Regions from separate parts of the Bacillus sp. 41-22 genome, predicted to be linked through region 1. Evidence: a T-box and tRNA genes for the amino acid it is inferred to sense, from the RefSeq annotation. Region 1 holds a T-box; the other holds one or more tRNA genes.
The links. The T-box of region 1 lies ahead of tyrS (tyrosine--tRNA ligase). A T-box ahead of a tRNA ligase gene usually reads a tRNA of that ligase, here a tRNA-Tyr.
Positions count from the first base shown of each region.

Region 2: it has a tRNA-Tyr gene. The T-box ahead of tyrS (tyrosine--tRNA ligase) is inferred to sense a tRNA for this amino acid. The anticodon was not compared.

Region 1 is NZ_CP084035.1:4,473,868-4,484,021, forward strand. It holds gene megL (methionine gamma-lyase) at 1-327, opposite strand, end outside; gene rpsD (30S ribosomal protein S4) at 726-1,328, shown strand; gene LCF45_RS22925 (hypothetical protein) at 1,708-1,836, opposite strand; gene LCF45_RS22930 (YjdJ family protein) at 2,022-2,324, shown strand; gene tyrS (tyrosine--tRNA ligase) at 2,403-3,659, opposite strand; T-box leader at 3,729-3,957, opposite strand; gene LCF45_RS22940 (hypothetical protein) at 4,035-4,280, opposite strand; gene LCF45_RS22945 (RNA polymerase sigma factor) at 4,261-4,806, opposite strand; gene LCF45_RS22950 (hypothetical protein) at 4,787-5,242, opposite strand; gene LCF45_RS22955 (maltose acetyltransferase domain-containing protein) at 5,310-5,867, opposite strand; gene acsA (acetate--CoA ligase) at 5,968-7,686, opposite strand; gene acuA (acetoin utilization protein acetyltransferase AcuA) at 7,863-8,495, shown strand; gene LCF45_RS22970 (acetoin utilization AcuB family protein) at 8,513-9,157, shown strand; gene acuC (acetoin utilization protein AcuC) at 9,154-10,154, shown strand, end outside.
Region 2 is NZ_CP084035.1:151,277-161,430, forward strand. It holds rRNA gene LCF45_RS00880 (16S ribosomal RNA) at 1-1,299, shown strand, start outside; rRNA gene LCF45_RS00885 (23S ribosomal RNA) at 1,446-4,367, shown strand; rRNA gene rrf (5S ribosomal RNA) at 4,459-4,574, shown strand; tRNA gene LCF45_RS00895 (tRNA-Asn) at 4,584-4,658, shown strand; tRNA gene LCF45_RS00900 (tRNA-Thr) at 4,663-4,735, shown strand; tRNA gene LCF45_RS00905 (tRNA-Glu) at 4,759-4,833, shown strand; tRNA gene LCF45_RS00910 (tRNA-Val) at 4,839-4,914, shown strand; tRNA gene LCF45_RS00915 (tRNA-Tyr) at 4,931-5,014, shown strand; tRNA gene LCF45_RS00920 (tRNA-Gln) at 5,080-5,154, shown strand; tRNA gene LCF45_RS00925 (tRNA-Lys) at 5,160-5,235, shown strand; tRNA gene LCF45_RS00930 (tRNA-Gly) at 5,241-5,312, shown strand; tRNA gene LCF45_RS00935 (tRNA-Ala) at 5,323-5,395, shown strand; partial or broken gene LCF45_RS00940 (glycerate kinase) at 5,521-6,662, shown strand; gene rocF (arginase) at 6,933-7,826, shown strand; gene cdaA (diadenylate cyclase CdaA) at 8,075-8,896, shown strand; gene LCF45_RS00955 (CdaR family protein) at 8,889-10,154, shown strand, end outside.

The DNA of each region.
Region 1 (10,154 bases):
TAATCCATTTGAACAAATAATATGATCTCCAGCCTTTAGAAAACCGATTAACGTTGCTGAAATGGCTGCCATACCTGAACCGAACGCCAGCGCTTCCTCTCCACCTTCTAAAACAGCCATACGTTCTTCAAATAATTTCACAGTTGGATTCCCAAGCCTTGAATAAATATAAGATGGATCTTCTCCCGCAAAACTCGCTTCCCCTTGCTGTGCTGTCTCAAACGTAAATGTAGAAGTTTGAAATAAAGGTGGTGTTAAACTCCCTTTATTTTCATTTGATTCATATCCATGATGAATTAATGCTGTCTCTATATGTTTCTTTTTCATAAAAACATCCCCCTTATGTCTTTATTGCCACATATCCACCAGGAAAAATCTGATGAACGTTTTTACTACATTTTATGTAAGCGTTTTATTTGTGTTTCTATCTTTTCTTTTATATTGTTTTAAATTCCTTCTTGTTAATTTCCAAAATTTATCTGCATAAAACAAAAAGGGAGTCTCTTGACGAAACTGTAAGTAAAAGATATAATAGCGTTTGTGTAAAATAAAAAGGCAGCCTTGTAATGTGAGTTTATCGTTTGTATTTTGTTCCTCTGCGGAGGTGTATCTCGTAACTCCCTGCTGCTGGAGCGAAGGTACATGAAAACAAAATACCCGTAAATATCGATTACGTCTGTTTTTATTTTACGAAAATAAAAACATTTTTAAAGGAGGAGTCAACTATGGCTCGTTATACAGGTCCAGCATGGAAACTGTCTCGTCGTCTTGGAATCTCTCTAAGCGGCACAGGAAAAGAATTAGAAAAACGCCCTTACGCACCAGGTCCTCACGGTCCTAACCAACGTAAGAAACTTTCAGAATACGGTTTACAATTACAAGAGAAACAAAAACTTCGTCACATGTACGGCATGACTGAACGTCAATTCCGTCGCACATTTGACCAAGCAGGTAAAATGCCTGGTAAGCACGGCGAAAACTTCATGATCCTTCTTGAAGCTCGTCTTGACAACCTAGTTTACCGCATGGGCTTAGCTCGCACTCGTCGTGCAGCTCGCCAATTAGTAAACCACGGTCACATCACGGTTGATGGCGCTCGCGTAGATATCCCATCTTACCGCGTTAAACCTAACCAAACTATCAGCGTTCGCGAAAAATCTAACAGCCTTGTTGTTGTTAAAGAAGCGATCGAAGTTAACAACTTCGTACCAGAATACTTAACTTTCGATGCTGATAAGTTAGAAGCTACTTACACTCGTCACGCTGAGCGTTCTGAGTTAGCAGCTGAAATCAACGAAGCATTAATCGTAGAGTTCTACTCTCGTTAATCTCGGTACTCTGCAAAGAGTATTATTAAAAGCCTTAGGAACCTTGTTTATCAAGGGTCCTGGGCTTTTTTTATTTATATAAATATCGTATGTATAGTAAGATACTTCAAGGAAGTTTTTTCATGAGTTATGGATAATCGTCCTTACTTCTCTTTTATTCATTCCAACGATTGGATTCTCTTTAATACTAGCTCCGTTTATTGTGCAAAATTTTATAATCCATCTTCATTACATGCTGTTATACTTATTTCCTTAAACATATAATCATTTCATTTTCAGACTACTCCTTTTTTCATTACTTCCAAATTATATCTCAATAGAAAAAGCTACCAAAGAAACTAAAACGTTCTCTCTGGTAGCTTTTATTTATATATTAAAATTATTTATTTTCCTCTTTTTGAACATATACATAAGCATCTTTCTGCTCTTTATGTACATCAACCTTCGAATGCTCTGCAAGCTGACCAGCATTTAGCAAAGAAAAAATAATGAGCGCTTCTAGTGACATTTTGTTTTACCACTCCTTTCTATTTGTTATACGTTTATCATATCGCTTACATGTGATTTCCGTATGAACTCGAAAAGGAGATTACAACAAAAAGGTTACAGGATTGCTAACTATATTTTATCTACAGAATAGTTTATTAAGGCAAATTATCACGTTATAATAACCATAAAATGGGGGTGTTTTTTTTGACAATAAACCAAATGGTTCAGTTAGGCAGTGCATTTATGCTGTTTATTACTTCAGCACTTATGAGTTGGTATCAAGGGAGTAATTTAATAGATAATCCTGATGAATGGAAATATAGCGCTAAGTTTACGAATTATTTTAAAGGGTACGTTTCACATTATGACGATATTTATCAAATCGATTTCTTTATATATGCGGCAAAATTTTATCCCGGGGCATTTGTCGTTATGCTAATTAGCTTACTTTACATGCTCGTATTAATTCTTCATATTCTATTTAAAAGAAATCATGAGGCAATTTAAATGCATACATAAAAACCCCGAACGATAGACTTTTCAGCCTACCATTCGGGGTACTATTTGTTTTAAATTCGTTTCTGATTAGTAACGAATTAAGAAATATTTCTTCTTACCGCGGCGAATGATTGTAAATTTACCTTCGATGCGGTCGTTTTCTGTTACAACGTAGTCTAACGCTTGTGTACGCTCACCGTTTACGTAGATTGCACCGTTCGTTACATCTTCACGTGCTTGACGTTTAGATGGTGAAATTTTGCTTTCTACAAGTAAGTCGATTAATACTGTATCTTCTGCAGTACGTTCTACAGATGGTACGTCTTTGAATCCTTGCTCGATTTCGCTTGCAGTAAGTTCTGCTACAGAGCCACTGAATAATGCAGCTGAAATTTTAATTGCTTGCTCTAACGCTTCTTCGCCATGAACAAGTTTTGTCATTTCAGATCCTAATGATTTTTGTGCTGCACGTTTTTCTGGTGCTTCAGTTACTTGCTTTTCAAGCTCAAGAATTTCTTCATGAGATAAGAATGTGAAGTATTTTAAGTATTTAACAACGTCGCGGTCATCTGTGTTAATCCAGAATTGGTAGAACTCGTAAGGAGTTGTTTTCTCTGGGTCTAACCAAATTGCACCGCCTTCTGTTTTACCAAACTTCGTACCGTCAGATTTTGTAACTAGTGGAATTGTTAAACCGAACGCTTTCGCATCTTCTTCTGATTTACGGATTAATTCAAGACCAGCTGTAATGTTACCCCATTGGTCACTACCACCGATTTGTAGACGGCAATTATGGTTTTGGTATAAGTTTAAGAAGTCGTATGATTGTAAAATCATATAACTAAACTCAGTGAATGAAATACCAGTATCTAAACGAGATGCTACTGTATCTTTTGCTAACATATAGTTTAAACCGAAGTTTTTACCGATATCGCGTAAGAATGAAATTACATCTAAGTTACCAAGCCAATCATAGTTGTTAGCCATTGTTGCTGGGTTGTCCACGTTTTCAAACTCTAAGAAGTTTGAAAGTTGGTTTTTAATGCTTTCTGTGTAGTAAGCAACTGTATCTTTCGTATTTAATGTACGCTCTGCTTTTTTACCACTTGGGTCACCGATCATGCCAGTACCACCGCCAACAAGTGCAATTGGTTGGTGACCAGCTAATTGGAAACGACGTAACATTAATACTGGTAACATATGACCGATGTGTAAGCTATCCGCTGTCGGGTCGAAACCACAGTATAATTTAACGCTTTCTTTTTCTAATAATTGCTCAAGTCCCTCAGCATCTGTTTGCTGATTAATTAAACCGCGAAATTCAAGATCTTGTAAAATACCCATATCCTACATACTCTCCTTTAAGTTCATTACTGGCGTGAAGGTTGAAAACATAAAAAAATCGCCCCTTAAATAAGGGACGATTTTGATTATCGCGTTACCACCCTAGTTGCAGGCAAAAAAAGCCTACCACCTTATTTACATAACGGCTTAGCACCGTCTTTTCCCTTTTGAATACACTTCAATCGAAAAAAGATGCTCTAGGGGCGTAATTCGCGATCATCTATGTGCTGATTTCCACCGACCATCAGCTCTCTAAAACAGGGAAATGATCACTACTTCTCCCTTTCCACGCTCAATTATTCATATACTTTTCTTTATACCATCATTTATATAGGCGTGTCAAATAGAGGTATGAGTTCTTTCCCTACCAATCCTTTATAAAGTCGCAAGGAATATCGTAATAAGAGAAATAACTGGAACACCAACTAATAACGACACATGAAACACAACCGATAAATCATTCCCAATCGTCGCTTCCACAGGATCTTTCGCTGGAGAAGCAAGAAATCCAAGAAATCGCTCGAAGCGGCTTACCGTTTTTGGAAAATCCGGTATTTCTACATGATCGCTATCTAAATGCTGCTTTAATTTATATTCATTCTTAAAGGGATTTTCGTTCAATTTCATCCACCTCCAGCAATTGTTTTAATTTCTTTATCCCGTTATGAAGTCTCGACTTCACTGTTCCAACAGGAATATCCAGTACCTCTGCAATTTCTTTTTGCTGCATATCATGATAATAAGAAAGAATCAGGACCGCTCGCTGTTCTTCAGGAACTTTCAAAATTGCTTCTCTTACCGTAAGCCGGTCTTCGTGGGAAAACTCTACCTCTTGCATTGGTACTAAAAACGGTAAGAGCGAACGCCACTTTTTTCTTCTATTTAATTTATTAATCATAAGACGGTAACCGATTTGAAATAAATACGTTTTAATTTTTCCTTTTCGGGTTTCATACATATGTTTCTTACGCTCTAGAGTCAAAAACGTATCTTGAACGAGATCTATACTCAGTTGTTCATCACGATTAAATCGATACAAAAATGTATATAGCGCTGGTTTGATTAAAACATATAGTTTTTCTCCAGCTTGCTTATCTCCATTTTGGTACGCAAGCATGAGCTCCTCCTCAATCCCAATCTGCGCCATTTTTTTTGATCTCCTTTATTCCTTTTAACGTTAATGAAATACGGGAAATTAAATATGCACTTGCGACAATGACCCATGCTTGTGACTGATTCGTAAAAAATTGAATATATGGGTTTTGAATCGTATGGCCGGTTGAAACTAAAATATTTAACGCTAGCACACATATACATGCATACACTGCAAGACAGACCGAAATTGTATCAAATACATTCCAACGAAAATATATTTTTGTTTTTGTAAAATCAATTTTATTTCCATTTTTTCGTACAATATACTTCTTATCAAACGGAATAAGGATTGAAAAAATAACAATCATAATAATCCCAAATGTAATCATTGAAATTTTAAATCCAATTGGTATAGGTAATAACATACCACAAGAAAACACAACTATAATTCCAATTAAAGCAAAAGTAAGCATCAATTTATTGGACATATAAAAATCCTCCCTCATCTATTCTTTCATAAATGTATACAGACGAGGAAGGCGCTTCGTTCAAATATTATTTTATTTTTTTTATGATTCTCGCAGGATTCCCGCCAACTACTACATTATCTGGCACATCTTTCGTTACAACAGCGCCAGATGCGATGACAGCATTATCTCCAATTGTTACGCCCGGATTAATAATCGCTCTTCCGCCAATCCATACGTTATCGCCAATTGTAACTGGTTTTCCGTACTCTGATCCGCTTATGCGCTCTACTGGATCAAGCGGATGCGTTGCTGTATAAATGTGAACACCTGGAGCTAACATACAGTTCACTCCGATTGTAACTGGGCATACGTCTAAAATCGTACAGTCAAAGTTTGCGTAAAAGTTTTCACCAACGTGAATGTTATAACCGTAATCACATCTAAAAGAAGATTCAAGATGAATGTTATCTCCAGTCGTTCCGAATAATTCTTTTACGATTGCACTACGTTCTTCTAGCTTTACTTCTGGTGTTTCATTTAATTTTCTCGTTAATATACGAGCTTGCTCCCTGTCCTTTACTAAAACTGGATCAGCCGGTATGTACATTTCCCCTTGTATCATCTTTTCTTTTTCTGTTTTCATCATACTATCCCCTCTAACTCATATATATAAGTTGAACAACTACATCATAACATAAAAAAAAGAAAGGTCTGAACATATTACTTGTTCAGACCCTTCCTTCTTAATCTTCCATCGTTGATAAGTCACCTGTTGGTAAGTTTAGCTCCCAAGCTTTTAATACACGGCGCATAATTTTACCACTTCTCGTTTTCGGTAATTTATCTCTAAATTCAATTTGTCTTGGCGCTGCATGAGCTGCTAGGCCTTTTTTTACAAATTGACGAATCTCTTCTTTTAATTCTTCAGATGGTTCGTATCCCACGCGAAGCGCGATAAATGCTTTAATGATTTCCCCGCGTACTGGATCAGGAATACCAATTACACCAGCTTCTGCTACAGCAGCATGCTCGATTAATTTACTTTCTACTTCAAACGGACCAACACGCTCACCTGATGTCATAATTACATCGTCAATACGTCCTTGGAACCAGAAGTATCCATCTTCGTCCATATAAGCTGAGTCACCTGATACGTACCAATCTCCCGGCATGAAGTAAGAATCATATTTTTGTGGGTTATTCCAGATTCCACGCATCATAGCTGGCCAACCTTTACCAATCGCTAAGTTCCCCATTGTGTATGGAGGCACTTCATTTCCTTCATTATCAACAATCGCTGCTTTCACACCCGGAATTGGTTTCCCCATTGAGCCTGGACGGATTTCCATACAAGGATAGTTACAAATAACTTGTCCGCCTGTTTCTGTCATCCACCACGTATCATGAATACGAAGTCCAAATGCGCTCATACCCCAGCGAATTACTTCTGGATTTAATGGCTCACCAACACTTAATACGTGACGCACTTGTGATAAATCATATTTTTTAATTGCGTCTTGTCCAGCTCCCATTAACATACGGAACGCTGTCGGTGCACTATACCAAACTGTTACACCGTAATCTTGTAACGCTTCATACCACGCTTCCGGACTAAATCTCCCGCCTAAAATAACATTTGACGCTCCCACTAACCACGGTGCAAAAATACCGTAAGCTGTTCCAGTTACCCAGCCTGGGTCAGCTGTACACCAATATACATCATCTTCTTTTAAATCTAATACCCATTTCGCTGTTTGATAGTGCTGAACCATTGCGTTTTGCGCATGAAGGACACCTTTTGGCTTACCAGTAGAACCAGATGTGTAATGTAGAATTAAACCGTCTTCACGGCCTAACCACTCGATATGTAATTCTTTTGAAGCTTGTTCAAATAAAGGATTGAACGCTACAGTTTTACCGCCTTCTTCTGCATTGTCTCCAACAAGGAAGACTGTTTTTAAAGCAGGTAAATCATTTAATGGTATGCGCTCTAACAATTCAGGAGTTGTAATTAGCACCTTAGCTTCGCTATCTTCTAAACGATCGCGAACTGCGCCTTCCATAAATGCTTCAAATAATGGTCCAACAATTGCCCCTAATTTCACTGCACCTAAAAGTGCGAAATATAATTCTGGGGAACGCGGCATAAAAATAAAAACGCGATCGCCTTTCTCAACATCGCCATAGTTTTTCAGGACATTTCCTGCTTTATTAGAAAAATCCTTCATTTCCTTAAACGTATATTTCTCTTTTCGCGATCCATCTTGATAATAAAGTGCTACTTTATTCTTTCGATCTGATTTCGCATGCTTATCAATTGCCTCATACGCCATATTTACTCGTCCTGTTTCATTCCAAGTAAAATTTTTATTAACCTCTTCCCAGTTAAAATTCGCGTATGCCTCTTCATAATTCGGCAAATTATTTTCTCCTTTAATGACAGGAAGCGTTTCCACTTTCATACTTTACATCCCCCTCCTATGTATTCTATTATCTATTATAATGACATTATTTAAAATTTTCAGTATTTTTGTTGATTTTTAGACAAATTTTTAATGACAAAATTCGATTCACATCGCATATATTATAAAGTACGATATTAATAGATTCACAAACCCTCAAGGTGGTGAGCAATAAATTGATTCATAAAAAAATATATAATGCCAGAAACTTAAAAACAGCGAAAGGCACTTTAATTATTGAAGGTCCTGTCTCTACACATAATCTTGAAATGTATGAATTTCATCCAGACTTAATTGCGTTTCGTCCTGCCGAGCAGCAATATAAAGCAATTGTCGAAATTTCTAAATTACCAGAAGCTCGTCTCATTATTGCTAGACATGACCAAACGATCGTTGGATATGTTACATACTTATATCCTGATCCGCTCGAGCGATGGTCAGAAGGAAAGATTGAAAACTTAATTGAACTCGGGGCGATTGAAGTTGTCCCAGCCTTTCGTGGTTGCTCTGTCGGAAAAAATTTATTAGAAGTTTCAATGATGGACGATCATATGGAAGATTACATTATATTAACGACTGAATATTATTGGCACTGGGATTTAAAACAAACAGGCTTAAATGTTTGGGAATACCGAAAAGTAATGGAAAAAATGATGAATGCTGGTGGTTTACAATGGATGGCTACAGACGATCCTGAAATTTGTTCACACCCGGCTAACTGTTTAATGGTTCGCATCGGTAAACGCGTCGATACGGATTCCATTCAAGCATTTGATCGTCTACGTTTTCACAATCGTTTTATGTATTAATAAAGGGGGCAACTGGAATGATTGTAGAAGAAATTATGAATCAAAATGTAGTAACACTACATCCAAACGATACAATTGAAACAGCAATCCGAACGATACGTACGAAAGGTATTCGGCACATTCCAATTGTCGATCAAAATAATCACGTAGTAGGCATTATTTCTGATCGAGATGTAAGAGATGCAAGTCCGTCTATTTTAGATGAACAAGTTTCACTCGATATGCTGAAGCAACCGCTTGAACTCATAATGAAACACCCTGTTATGACTTGTCACCCTCTCGATTTCGTTGAGGAAATTGCGACTTTATTTTTTGAAAATAAAATAGGCTGTCTTCCTGTTACGAAAGCTGGAAAACTCGTAGGTATCATTTCTGAATCTACAGTGCTGCACACGTTAGTAAAATTAACAGGAGCTCATCAACCAAGTTCACAAATTGAAATTCAAGTGAAAAATGAACCTGGTATTCTTGGAAAAGTCGTTGCTATTTTTAGTGATTTACAAATAAATATTGTGAGCGTTCTCGTCTATCCAGCAAAAGATGAGAATGATAAAGTACTCGTTTTCCGCATTCAAACGATGAATCCTCTAAAAGTGATCGATGCACTCGAAGCAGAGGGCTACCGCGTATTATGGCCAAACATAATGGGGATGCAAGCATGAGCAGCGCCTTCATTTATTCGGATGACTTTCGGGGCTATTCTTTTAGCCCTGATCATCCTTTTAACCAACTACGCGTCACACTTACGTATGACTTATTACAAAAGAGTGGTTTTATCTCCCCTTCTCAAGTCATCTCGCCAAGAATGGCTACAGATGAGGAAATTGCATTCATTCATACAGAGGAGTACATAAATGCGGTAAAACTTGCTGGAGAAGGAAAGCTAGAAAAATCAATTGCGATGACATATGGGCTTGGAACAGAAGATACACCAATGTTTCCAAATATGCATGAAGCAAGTGCATTACTCGTTGGCGGAACATTAACAGCTGTCGATGCTGTTCTTTCCGGAAAAGTAAAGCATGCGCTTAATTTAGGCGGCGGCTTACATCATGGCTTTCGCGGGAAAGCATCTGGCTTTTGTATTTATAACGATAGCTCTATCGCAATGAAATATATTCAGAAGAAATACGGTTTACGCGTTTTATATATTGATACAGATGCTCATCACGGTGACGGGGTACAATGGTCTTTTTACGACGATCCTAACGTATGCACCATTTCATTACACGAAACTGGGCGTTATTTATTTCCTGGAACTGGCGCAGTAAATGAACGTGGACAAGGAAATGGATATAATTATTCTTTTAACGTTCCACTCGACGCTTTTACAGAAGACGAATCATTTTTAGATTCATATCGAACAGTTGTAAAAGAAGTGGCAGCATACTTTAAACCGGATATTATTTTAACGCAAAATGGTGCTGATGCACATTATTACGATCCACTTACACACCTTTGCGCAACGATGAACATTTACCGTGAAATACCGAAGCTCGCTCGTGAAATCGCTAATGAATATTGCGACGGTCGCTGGATTGCTGTCGGCGGCGGTGGCTATGATCACTGGCGCGTCGTACCAAGAGCTTGGGCACTCATTTGGCTCGAAATGAACAACATCCAAAACATCTCAGGTTATCTCCCTCCAGAATGGATTGA
Region 2 (10,154 bases), 940 kb from region 1:
AGCTAGTTGGTGAGGTAACGGCTCACCAAGGCGACGATGCGTAGCCGACCTGAGAGGGTGATCGGCCACACTGGGACTGAGACACGGCCCAGACTCCTACGGGAGGCAGCAGTAGGGAATCTTCCGCAATGGACGAAAGTCTGACGGAGCAACGCCGCGTGAGTGATGAAGGCTTTCGGGTCGTAAAACTCTGTTGTTAGGGAAGAACAAGTGCTAGTTGAATAAGCTGGCACCTTGACGGTACCTAACCAGAAAGCCACGGCTAACTACGTGCCAGCAGCCGCGGTAATACGTAGGTGGCAAGCGTTATCCGGAATTATTGGGCGTAAAGCGCGCGCAGGTGGTTTCTTAAGTCTGATGTGAAAGCCCACGGCTCAACCGTGGAGGGTCATTGGAAACTGGGAGACTTGAGTGCAGAAGAGGAAAGTGGAATTCCATGTGTAGCGGTGAAATGCGTAGAGATATGGAGGAACACCAGTGGCGAAGGCGACTTTCTGGTCTGTAACTGACACTGAGGCGCGAAAGCGTGGGGAGCAAACAGGATTAGATACCCTGGTAGTCCACGCCGTAAACGATGAGTGCTAAGTGTTAGAGGGTTTCCGCCCTTTAGTGCTGAAGTTAACGCATTAAGCACTCCGCCTGGGGAGTACGGCCGCAAGGCTGAAACTCAAAGGAATTGACGGGGGCCCGCACAAGCGGTGGAGCATGTGGTTTAATTCGAAGCAACGCGAAGAACCTTACCAGGTCTTGACATCCTCTGAAAACTCTAGAGATAGAGCTTCTCCTTCGGGAGCAGAGTGACAGGTGGTGCATGGTTGTCGTCAGCTCGTGTCGTGAGATGTTGGGTTAAGTCCCGCAACGAGCGCAACCCTTGATCTTAGTTGCCATCATTAAGTTGGGCACTCTAAGGTGACTGCCGGTGACAAACCGGAGGAAGGTGGGGATGACGTCAAATCATCATGCCCCTTATGACCTGGGCTACACACGTGCTACAATGGACGGTACAAAGAGCTGCAAGACCGCGAGGTGGAGCTAATCTCATAAAACCGTTCTCAGTTCGGATTGTAGGCTGCAACTCGCCTACATGAAGCTGGAATCGCTAGTAATCGCGGATCAGCATGCCGCGGTGAATACGTTCCCGGGCCTTGTACACACCGCCCGTCACACCACGAGAGTTTGTAACACCCGAAGTCGGTGGGGTAACCTTTATGGAGCCAGCCGCCTAAGGTGGGACAGATGATTGGGGTGAAGTCGTAACAAGGTAGCCGTATCGGAAGGTGCGGCTGGATCACCTCCTTTCTATGGAGAATTGATGAACGCAGTTCATCAATAAACGTTGACTTGTTTTGTTTCGTTCAGTTTTGAGAGAACTATCTCTCAAGTTTAAATGTATGTTCTTTGAAAACTAGATAACAGTGTAGCTCATATTTTTTTAATTTTAGTTTGGTTAAGTTAGAAAGGGCGCACGGTGGATGCCTTGACACTAGGAGTCGATGAAGGACGGGACTAACGCCGATATGCTTCGGGGAGCTGTAAGTAAGCTTTGATCCGAAGATTTCCGAATGGGGAAACCCACTATACGTAATGGTATGGTATCCTTACCTGAATACATAGGGTATGGAAGACAGACCCAGGGAACTGAAACATCTAAGTACCTGGAGGAAGAGAAAGCAAATGCGATTTCCTGAGTAGCGGCGAGCGAAACGGAATCTAGCCCAAACCAAGAGGCTTGCCTCTTGGGGTTGTAGGACATTCTATACGGAGTTACAAAGGAACGAGGTAGACGAAGCGACCTGGAAAGGTCCGTCACAGAGGGTAACAACCCCGTAGTCGAAACTTCGTTCTCTCTTGAATGTATCCTGAGTACGGCGGAACACGTGAAATTCCGTCGGAATCTGGGAGGACCATCTCCCAAGGCTAAATACTCCCTAGTGATCGATAGTGAACCAGTACCGTGAGGGAAAGGTGAAAAGCACCCCGGAAGGGGAGTGAAAGAGATCCTGAAACCGTGTGCCTACAAATAGTCAGAGCCCGTTAATGGGTGATGGCGTGCCTTTTGTAGAATGAACCGGCGAGTTACGATCCCGTGCAAGGTTAAGCTGAAGAGGCGGAGCCGCAGCGAAAGCGAGTCTGAATAGGGCGTTTAGTACGTGGTCGTAGACCCGAAACCAGGTGATCTACCCATGTCCAGGGTGAAGTTCAGGTAACACTGAATGGAGGCCCGAACCCACGCACGTTGAAAAGTGCGGGGATGAGGTGTGGGTAGCGGAGAAATTCCAATCGAACCTGGAGATAGCTGGTTCTCCCCGAAATAGCTTTAGGGCTAGCCTTAAGTGTAAGAGTCTTGGAGGTAGAGCACTGATTGAACTAGGGGTCCTCATCGGATTACCGAATTCAGTCAAACTCCGAATGCCAATGACTTATCCTTAGGAGTCAGACTGCGAGTGATAAGATCCGTAGTCAAGAGGGAAACAGCCCAGATCGCCAGCTAAGGTCCCAAAGTGTGTATTAAGTGGAAAAGGATGTGGAGTTGCTTAGACAACTAGGATGTTGGCTCAGAAGCAGCCACCATTTAAAGAGTGCGTAATAGCTCACTAGTCGAGTGACTCTGCGCCGAAAATGTACCGGGGCTAAATACACCACCGAAGCTGCGAATTGATACCAATGGTATCAGTGGTAGGGGAGCGTTCTAAGTGCAGTGAAGTCAGACCGGAAGGACTGGTGGAGCGCTTAGAAGTGAGAATGCCGGTATGAGTAGCGAAAGACGGGTGAGAATCCCGTCCACCGAATGCCTAAGGTTTCCTGAGGAAGGCTCGTCCGCTCAGGGTTAGTCAGGACCTAAGCCGAGGCCGACAGGCGTAGGCGATGGACAACAGGTTGATATTCCTGTACCACCTCTTTATCGTTTGAGCAATGGAGGGACGCAGAAGGATAGAAGAAGCGTGCGATTGGTTGTGCACGTCCAAGCAGTTAGGCTGATAAGTAGGCAAATCCGCTTATCGTGAAGGCTGAGCTGTGATGGGGAAGCTCCTTATGGAGCGAAGTCTTTGATTCCCCGCTGCCAAGAAAAGCTTCTAGCGAGATAAAAGGTGCCTGTACCGCAAACCGACACAGGTAGGCGAGGAGAGAATCCTAAGGTGTGCGAGAGAACTCTGGTTAAGGAACTCGGCAAAATGACCCCGTAACTTCGGGAGAAGGGGTGCTTTCTTAACGGAAAGCCGCAGTGAATAGGCCCAAGCGACTGTTTAGCAAAAACACAGGTCTCTGCGAAGCCGTAAGGCGAAGTATAGGGGCTGACACCTGCCCGGTGCTGGAAGGTTAAGGAGAGGGGTTAGCGTAAGCGAAGCTCTGAACTGAAGCCCCAGTAAACGGCGGCCGTAACTATAACGGTCCTAAGGTAGCGAAATTCCTTGTCGGGTAAGTTCCGACCCGCACGAAAGGTGTAACGATTTGGGCACTGTCTCAACCAGAGACTCGGTGAAATTATAGTACCTGTGAAGATGCAGGTTACCCGCGACAGGACGGAAAGACCCCGTGGAGCTTTACTGTAGCCTGATATTGAATTTTGGTACAGTTTGTACAGGATAGGCGGGAGCCATTGAAACCGGAGCGCTAGCTTCGGTGGAGGCGCTGGTGGGATACCGCCCTGACTGTATTGAAATTCTAACCTACGGGTCTTATCGACCCGGGAGACAGTGTCAGGTGGGCAGTTTGACTGGGGCGGTCGCCTCCTAAAGTGTAACGGAGGCGCCCAAAGGTTCCCTCAGAATGGTTGGAAATCATTCGTAGAGTGCAAAGGCATAAGGGAGCTTGACTGCGAGACCTACAAGTCGAGCAGGGACGAAAGTCGGGCTTAGTGATCCGGTGGTTCCGCATGGAAGGGCCATCGCTCAACGGATAAAAGCTACCCCGGGGATAACAGGCTTATCTCCCCCAAGAGTCCACATCGACGGGGAGGTTTGGCACCTCGATGTCGGCTCATCGCATCCTGGGGCTGTAGTCGGTCCCAAGGGTTGGGCTGTTCGCCCATTAAAGCGGTACGCGAGCTGGGTTCAGAACGTCGTGAGACAGTTCGGTCCCTATCCGTCGTGGGCGCAGGAAATTTGAGAGGAGCTGTCCTTAGTACGAGAGGACCGGGATGGACGCACCGCTGGTGTACCAGTTGTTCTGCCAAGGGCATAGCTGGGTAGCTATGTGCGGAAGGGATAAGTGCTGAAAGCATCTAAGCATGAAGCCCCCCTCAAGATGAGATTTCCCATAGCGTAAGCTAGTAAGATCCCTGAAAGATGATCAGGTTGATAGGTTCGAGGTGGAAGCATGGTGACATGTGGAGCTGACGAATACTAATAGATCGAGGACTTAACCATATAATATGAAGCTAATGTTATCTAGTTTTGAAGGAATATATATTTAAAATTCCTTTTGACATTCTCAAAAGAATGTGTATAATGTTAAAAGTCTGGTAATGATGGCAGAGAGGTCACACCCGTTCCCATACCGAACACGGAAGTTAAGCTCTCTAGCGCCGATGGTAGTTGGGACCTTGTCCCTGTGAGAGTAGGACGTTGCCAGGCTTATATTATTCCGCAGTAGCTCAGCGGTAGAGCTATCGGCTGTTAACCGATCGGTCGTAGGTTCGATTCCTACCTGCGGAGCCATTATGCTTCCATAGCTCAGCTGGTAGAGTACTTCCATGGTAAGGAAGAGGTCACCGGTTCAAGCCCGGTTGGAAGCTTGGGAAAAGTTTTGTTTTTTTTTGGCCCGTTGGTCAAGTGGTTAAGACACCGCCCTTTCACGGCGGTAACACGGGTTCGAATCCCGTACGGGTCACCACTTTTGGAGGATTAGCTCAGCTGGGAGAGCACCTGCCTTACAAGCAGGGGGTCGGCGGTTCGATCCCGTCATCCTCCACCATATATTTTTAAATGTCGGAGGGGTAGCGAAGTGGCTAAACGCGGCGGACTGTAAATCCGCTCCTTTGGGTTCGGCAGTTCGAATCTGCCCCCCTCCACCATTTTCTTTAAAATAACCTGAGAGGGTTTATTTTTTTGAAAAGATAACCATACTAGTAAATATTAATGGGCTATAGCCAAGCGGTAAGGCAACGGACTTTGACTCCGTCATGCGCTGGTTCGAATCCAGCTAGCCCAGCCATTTACGAGCCATTAGCTCAGTTGGTAGAGCATCTGACTTTTAATCAGAGGGTCGAAGGTTCGAATCCTTCATGGCTCACCATTTTCGCGGAAGTAGTTCAGTGGTAGAATACAACCTTGCCAAGGTTGGGGTCGCGGGTTCGAATCCCGTCTTCCGCTTAATTACTAAGGGGCCTTAGCTCAGCTGGGAGAGCGCCTGCCTTGCACGCAGGAGGTCAGCGGTTCGATCCCGCTAGGCTCCATATAAATAGGAAAAGCTTACATCAAATGATGTAAGCTTTTTTTGTGTTTAAATTCCACTCAAAAAGGAAACTTTTCCGTATATCGTTTAAAATGAAAAAAAGGGATTGAATAAGGGGGGATAATTATGAAAGTTGTCATTGCATCGGATTCATATAAAGAAAGCCTGAAAGCTATAGAGGTATGTGAAGCTATTGAAAGGGGTTTTGCAGCAGTTTTTCCTAAAGCAGAGTACGTTAAAGTACCAATTGGAGATGGAGGTGAAGGAACGGTCGAATCTCTTGTTGGTGCTACAATGGGGGGCATTATATCACTTAATGTGACAGGGCCGCTTGGAGTGTGCAAGCCTATTATGGAATGTCTAAGGATAAGGAGACAGCATTTATTGAAATGGCGGCAGCATCAGGATTACAACACGTTCCAATTGAAAAGAGAAACCCACTTATTACAACGACAAAAGGGACAGGTGAACTGATATTACATGCATTAGATCAAGGAGCTAAACACATTATTTTAGGGCTTGGAGGAAGTGCTACAAATGATGGTGGGGCAGGTATGTTGTCTGCTTTAGGCGTAGAGTTTATTAATAGGAAAGGTGAAGTAATTGAGCCCTCTGGAGGAACATTACATTTGATTACTGCTCTTAACCTTTCTCGTATGGATACACGTTTGAAGGATATAAAGCTAGAAGCAGCATGTGATGTCGACAATCCATTAGTTGGACCAAAGGGAGCGTCTTTTGTATTTGGGAGACAAAAGGGTGCGAATGTAGAGATGATGAAAGAGCTAGACGGGAATTTAAAACATTATGCTAATATACTTAAACAGTACGTATCTTTTGATGTGTCCCTAATACCTGGTGCAGGGGCAGCTGGAGGAATGGGAGCCGCTGTCGTTGCAGTACTAAAGGGACAGCTAAGAAAAGGGATTGAAATTGTATTAGATTATACAAATTTTGATAAGTGTATAGAGGGTGCCGATCTTATTGTAACTGGTGAGGGAAGGATAGATGAACAAACAGCTTATGGAAAAGCTCCTGTTGGTGTCGCGAAGCGGGCGAAATGCCGTCATATTCCTGTAATTGCTATTGGTGGATCTGTATCTCCGAACTATACAATTGTTTATGAAAAGGGAATTGATGCAGTATTTAGTATTACAGCAAGTCCAATGACATTAGAAGAGGCATATAAAAGGGCAGAAGAGAATATAGAAATGACAGCGAGAAATATTGCAGCAGTGTGGAAACTAGCATCAGAAAAACGCTTCTAAGTGTAGAAGTGTTTTTTAAATTCAGTTATTTGAGGATGTTTTGTGTAATTCTAGGTATTGATGGAGAAAGGCACGGATAAAAATATTAGCTGATAGAAAAGTTAGTTGGTTCATTAAGTTAACTTTATACATAGAATAGTTTAAAAATCGGGAGTCCAACGTAAATATAAGTGAATAAAATGTATATCCATGCAGAAAAATGTCGAGTTGAGTCAGACTATATAAAAGATTTAAAATATTTAGTGAAGGCATAAAAGGGGGATACTATCTATGAAAAAAGAAATCTCAGTTATTGGAGTTCCAATGGATTTAGGACAGATGCGTCGCGGGGTTGATATGGGACCAAGCGCAATCCGTTATGCAGGGGTAGTTGAAAGAATTGAACAAATTGGATATGACGTAAAAGATATGGGAGATATATGTATAGAGAGAGAAAAAGAAGTAGATGAAAATACAAAGTTACGAAACCTTACTCAAGTTGCAACTGTATGTAATGAACTAGCGACTAAGGTTGATCATATTATAGAAGAAGGTCGTTTTCCACTTGTATTAGGCGGTGATCATAGTATTGCTATCGGTACGCTAGCTGGTGTGGCGAAACATTATAAAAATTTAGGTGTTATTTGGTATGATGCACACGGTGATTTAAATACAGAAGAAACATCACCATCTGGAAATATTCACGGTATGTCACTTGCTGCAAGTTTAGGTTATGGACATTCTTCACTTGTAGATTTATACGGGGCATACCCGAAAGTAAAAAAAGAGAACGTTGTAATTATAGGTGCACGTGCATTAGATGAAGGAGAAAAGGACTTTATTCGTGAAGAAGGCATTAAAGTATTCTCAATGCATGAAATTGATCGTATGGGTATGACGGCTGTTATGGAAGAAACAATTGCGTATTTATCTCATACTGACGGTGTTCATTTATCATTAGATTTAGATGGGCTTGATCCTCATGACGCACCAGGAGTTGGAACACCTGTAATTGGTGGTCTATCTTATCGTGAAAGCCACTTAGCGATGGAGATGTTAGCAGAAGCTGATATTGTTACATCTGCTGAATTTGTTGAAGTAAATACGATTTTAGATGAGAGAAACAGAACAGCAACAACAGCGGTTGCTTTAATGGGTTCTTTGTTCGGTGAAAAACTAAAATAAATGTAAGAAAAGCAACTGAGAAGTTGCTTTTTTTATTTGAAAATAGGCGTATAATAATGACTTATATTATACTGTAGGATAAGAAAGTTTGACATCTTACCAATTTAAGCTAAAGGGGGGCGTTTGTAATTGTCGTTTGGTTCATGTATGGTATAATTAACTAGTTGTTGGAAATACATACAGATAGAGCATAAAATAATATTTCAATATATGGATAGAATTGCTCGTAAGTAGGAGGAAGGGTTAGCATGCCTTTTGAAGATACGACCATTTTGAAATATCTTAGTACGGCATTAGATATTGCTGTTGTATGGTTTATTATATATAAGCTAATTCTTATAATTCGGGGCACGAAGGCTGTGCAACTTTTAAAAGGTATTACAGTTATTATTGTCGTCCGGATGATTAGTATTTTACTTGAATTGCATACGCTATATTGGCTAACGGAACAAGTATTAACGTGGGGATTTTTAGCCGTTATTATTATCTTCCAGCCAGAATTGAGAAGAGCACTTGAGCAGCTAGGACGGGGTAGCTTATTTTCGCGTGTGGGAAATCAGGGGGAAGATGAACCTGAAATTGTTGCAACAGCGATAGCTAAAGCAACGGAATATATGGGAAAACGTAGAATTGGTGCACTAATTACTTTGTCAAAAGAGACTGGGATGGATGATTATGTAGAAACGGGTATTCCGCTAAATGCAAATGTATCATCGGAATTACTCATTAATATTTTTATCCCTAATACCCCTCTTCATGATGGAGCAGTAATTATGCAGGGAAGTACAATTAAAGCAGCAGCATGTTACCTTCCGTTATCAGAAAGCCCATTTATTTCTAAGGAGTTAGGAACTAGGCATCGCGCTGCAATGGGAGTTAGTGAAGTCACTGATAGTATTACAGTAGTTGTGTCGGAAGAAACAGGCCAAATTTCTTTAACGAAAAACGGTAAGTTACATCGTGATTTGAAGACAGAACAGCTGAAGGACATGTTGTTAGCAGAATTTAGTGGGAACGAAAAAACGACTTCTTCGTCTTTATGGAATTGGAGGAGAAAGCGTCATGGATAAGTTAATGGAGAATCATTGGTTTTTAAAAGGAATCTCATTACTATTGGCGTGTATGCTTTTCATGTCAGCAACTTTAACTGAAAAAAATACGACATCGAGTATATTACCTTTCGTAAATGAAACGAAAGAAACATTAACTGATTATCCTATTACCCTGAAGTATGATGAAGAGAAATATATTGTAAGTGGTATTCCATCAGGTGGAGTTAAGGTGAAGTTGGAAGGTCCAAAATCAGCAGTTGCTACAGCAAAAGCAAAAAAACAATTTGATATATCAGTTGATTTGCGAGATAGTCAAAAAGGAACTTATGAAGTTTCTTTAAAAGCGAATGGGCTTCCAGATGATGTGAAAGGAACAGTCCAACCAGCAACAATCAAAGTTACTCTTCATGAAAAAGCGAGAAAATATGTTCATGTAGACTTAAAATTATCAAATGAGGATCAGATGCCAGCGGGTGCTACTCTCGAAAAATCAAACATTAAACCTGATACTGTTGAGGTAGTTGGGACGAAAGAAGAAATCGAAAGTATTTCATCTGCTAAGGCGTATATTGATTTAAAAGGTGTTAATAAAACTGTTACAAAAACAGCCGAAGTTACATTATACAATAAAGAAGGAAAACGTTTAAATGTAAGAACGAGTCCATCTAAAATTAGTGTAACATTGAATGTGGCGACGCAAGCTACGGCCAATAATACTGAAAAAACTGTTCCTGTGACGTATACGAAAAAGGGGAGTTTGCCAGAAGGATTGACTGTTACAAATATTAGCGTTGAGCCGAGAGAAGTAACGATAGCAGGTCCAAAAGACATTTTGGATAATATACAATCTATAGAGGGGGTCGAGGTAGATTTTAGTCAATTGACGGATTCTACAACATTCGATGCCTCTGTTTTATTGCCAAAAGGTGTAACAAGTGCAAAACCAAATCAAGTGAAGGTTTCCGTAGGGGTACAAAAGGTAAAACAAACGAAAAGTAAAACTATTGATGGTATCCCGATTCAAAAAAGTGGAATTCCGAATGATGTTACTGCGCAGCTACTTTCGCCACAAGATGGAAAGATAAGCGTTGATATTTCAGGAGAAGCAAGTATAGTAGATAAAATAACAGCTGCTCAAATAACAGCGGCGATTAATCTTCAAAATGTATCTCCGGGGACGAAAGATGTTTCTATTCAAGTGAGTGGTCCTGGTAATATTTCGATAGAAGCAAAACAAAAAAGTGCTAAAGTCACAATTGTGAAGAAAGAAAAGCCG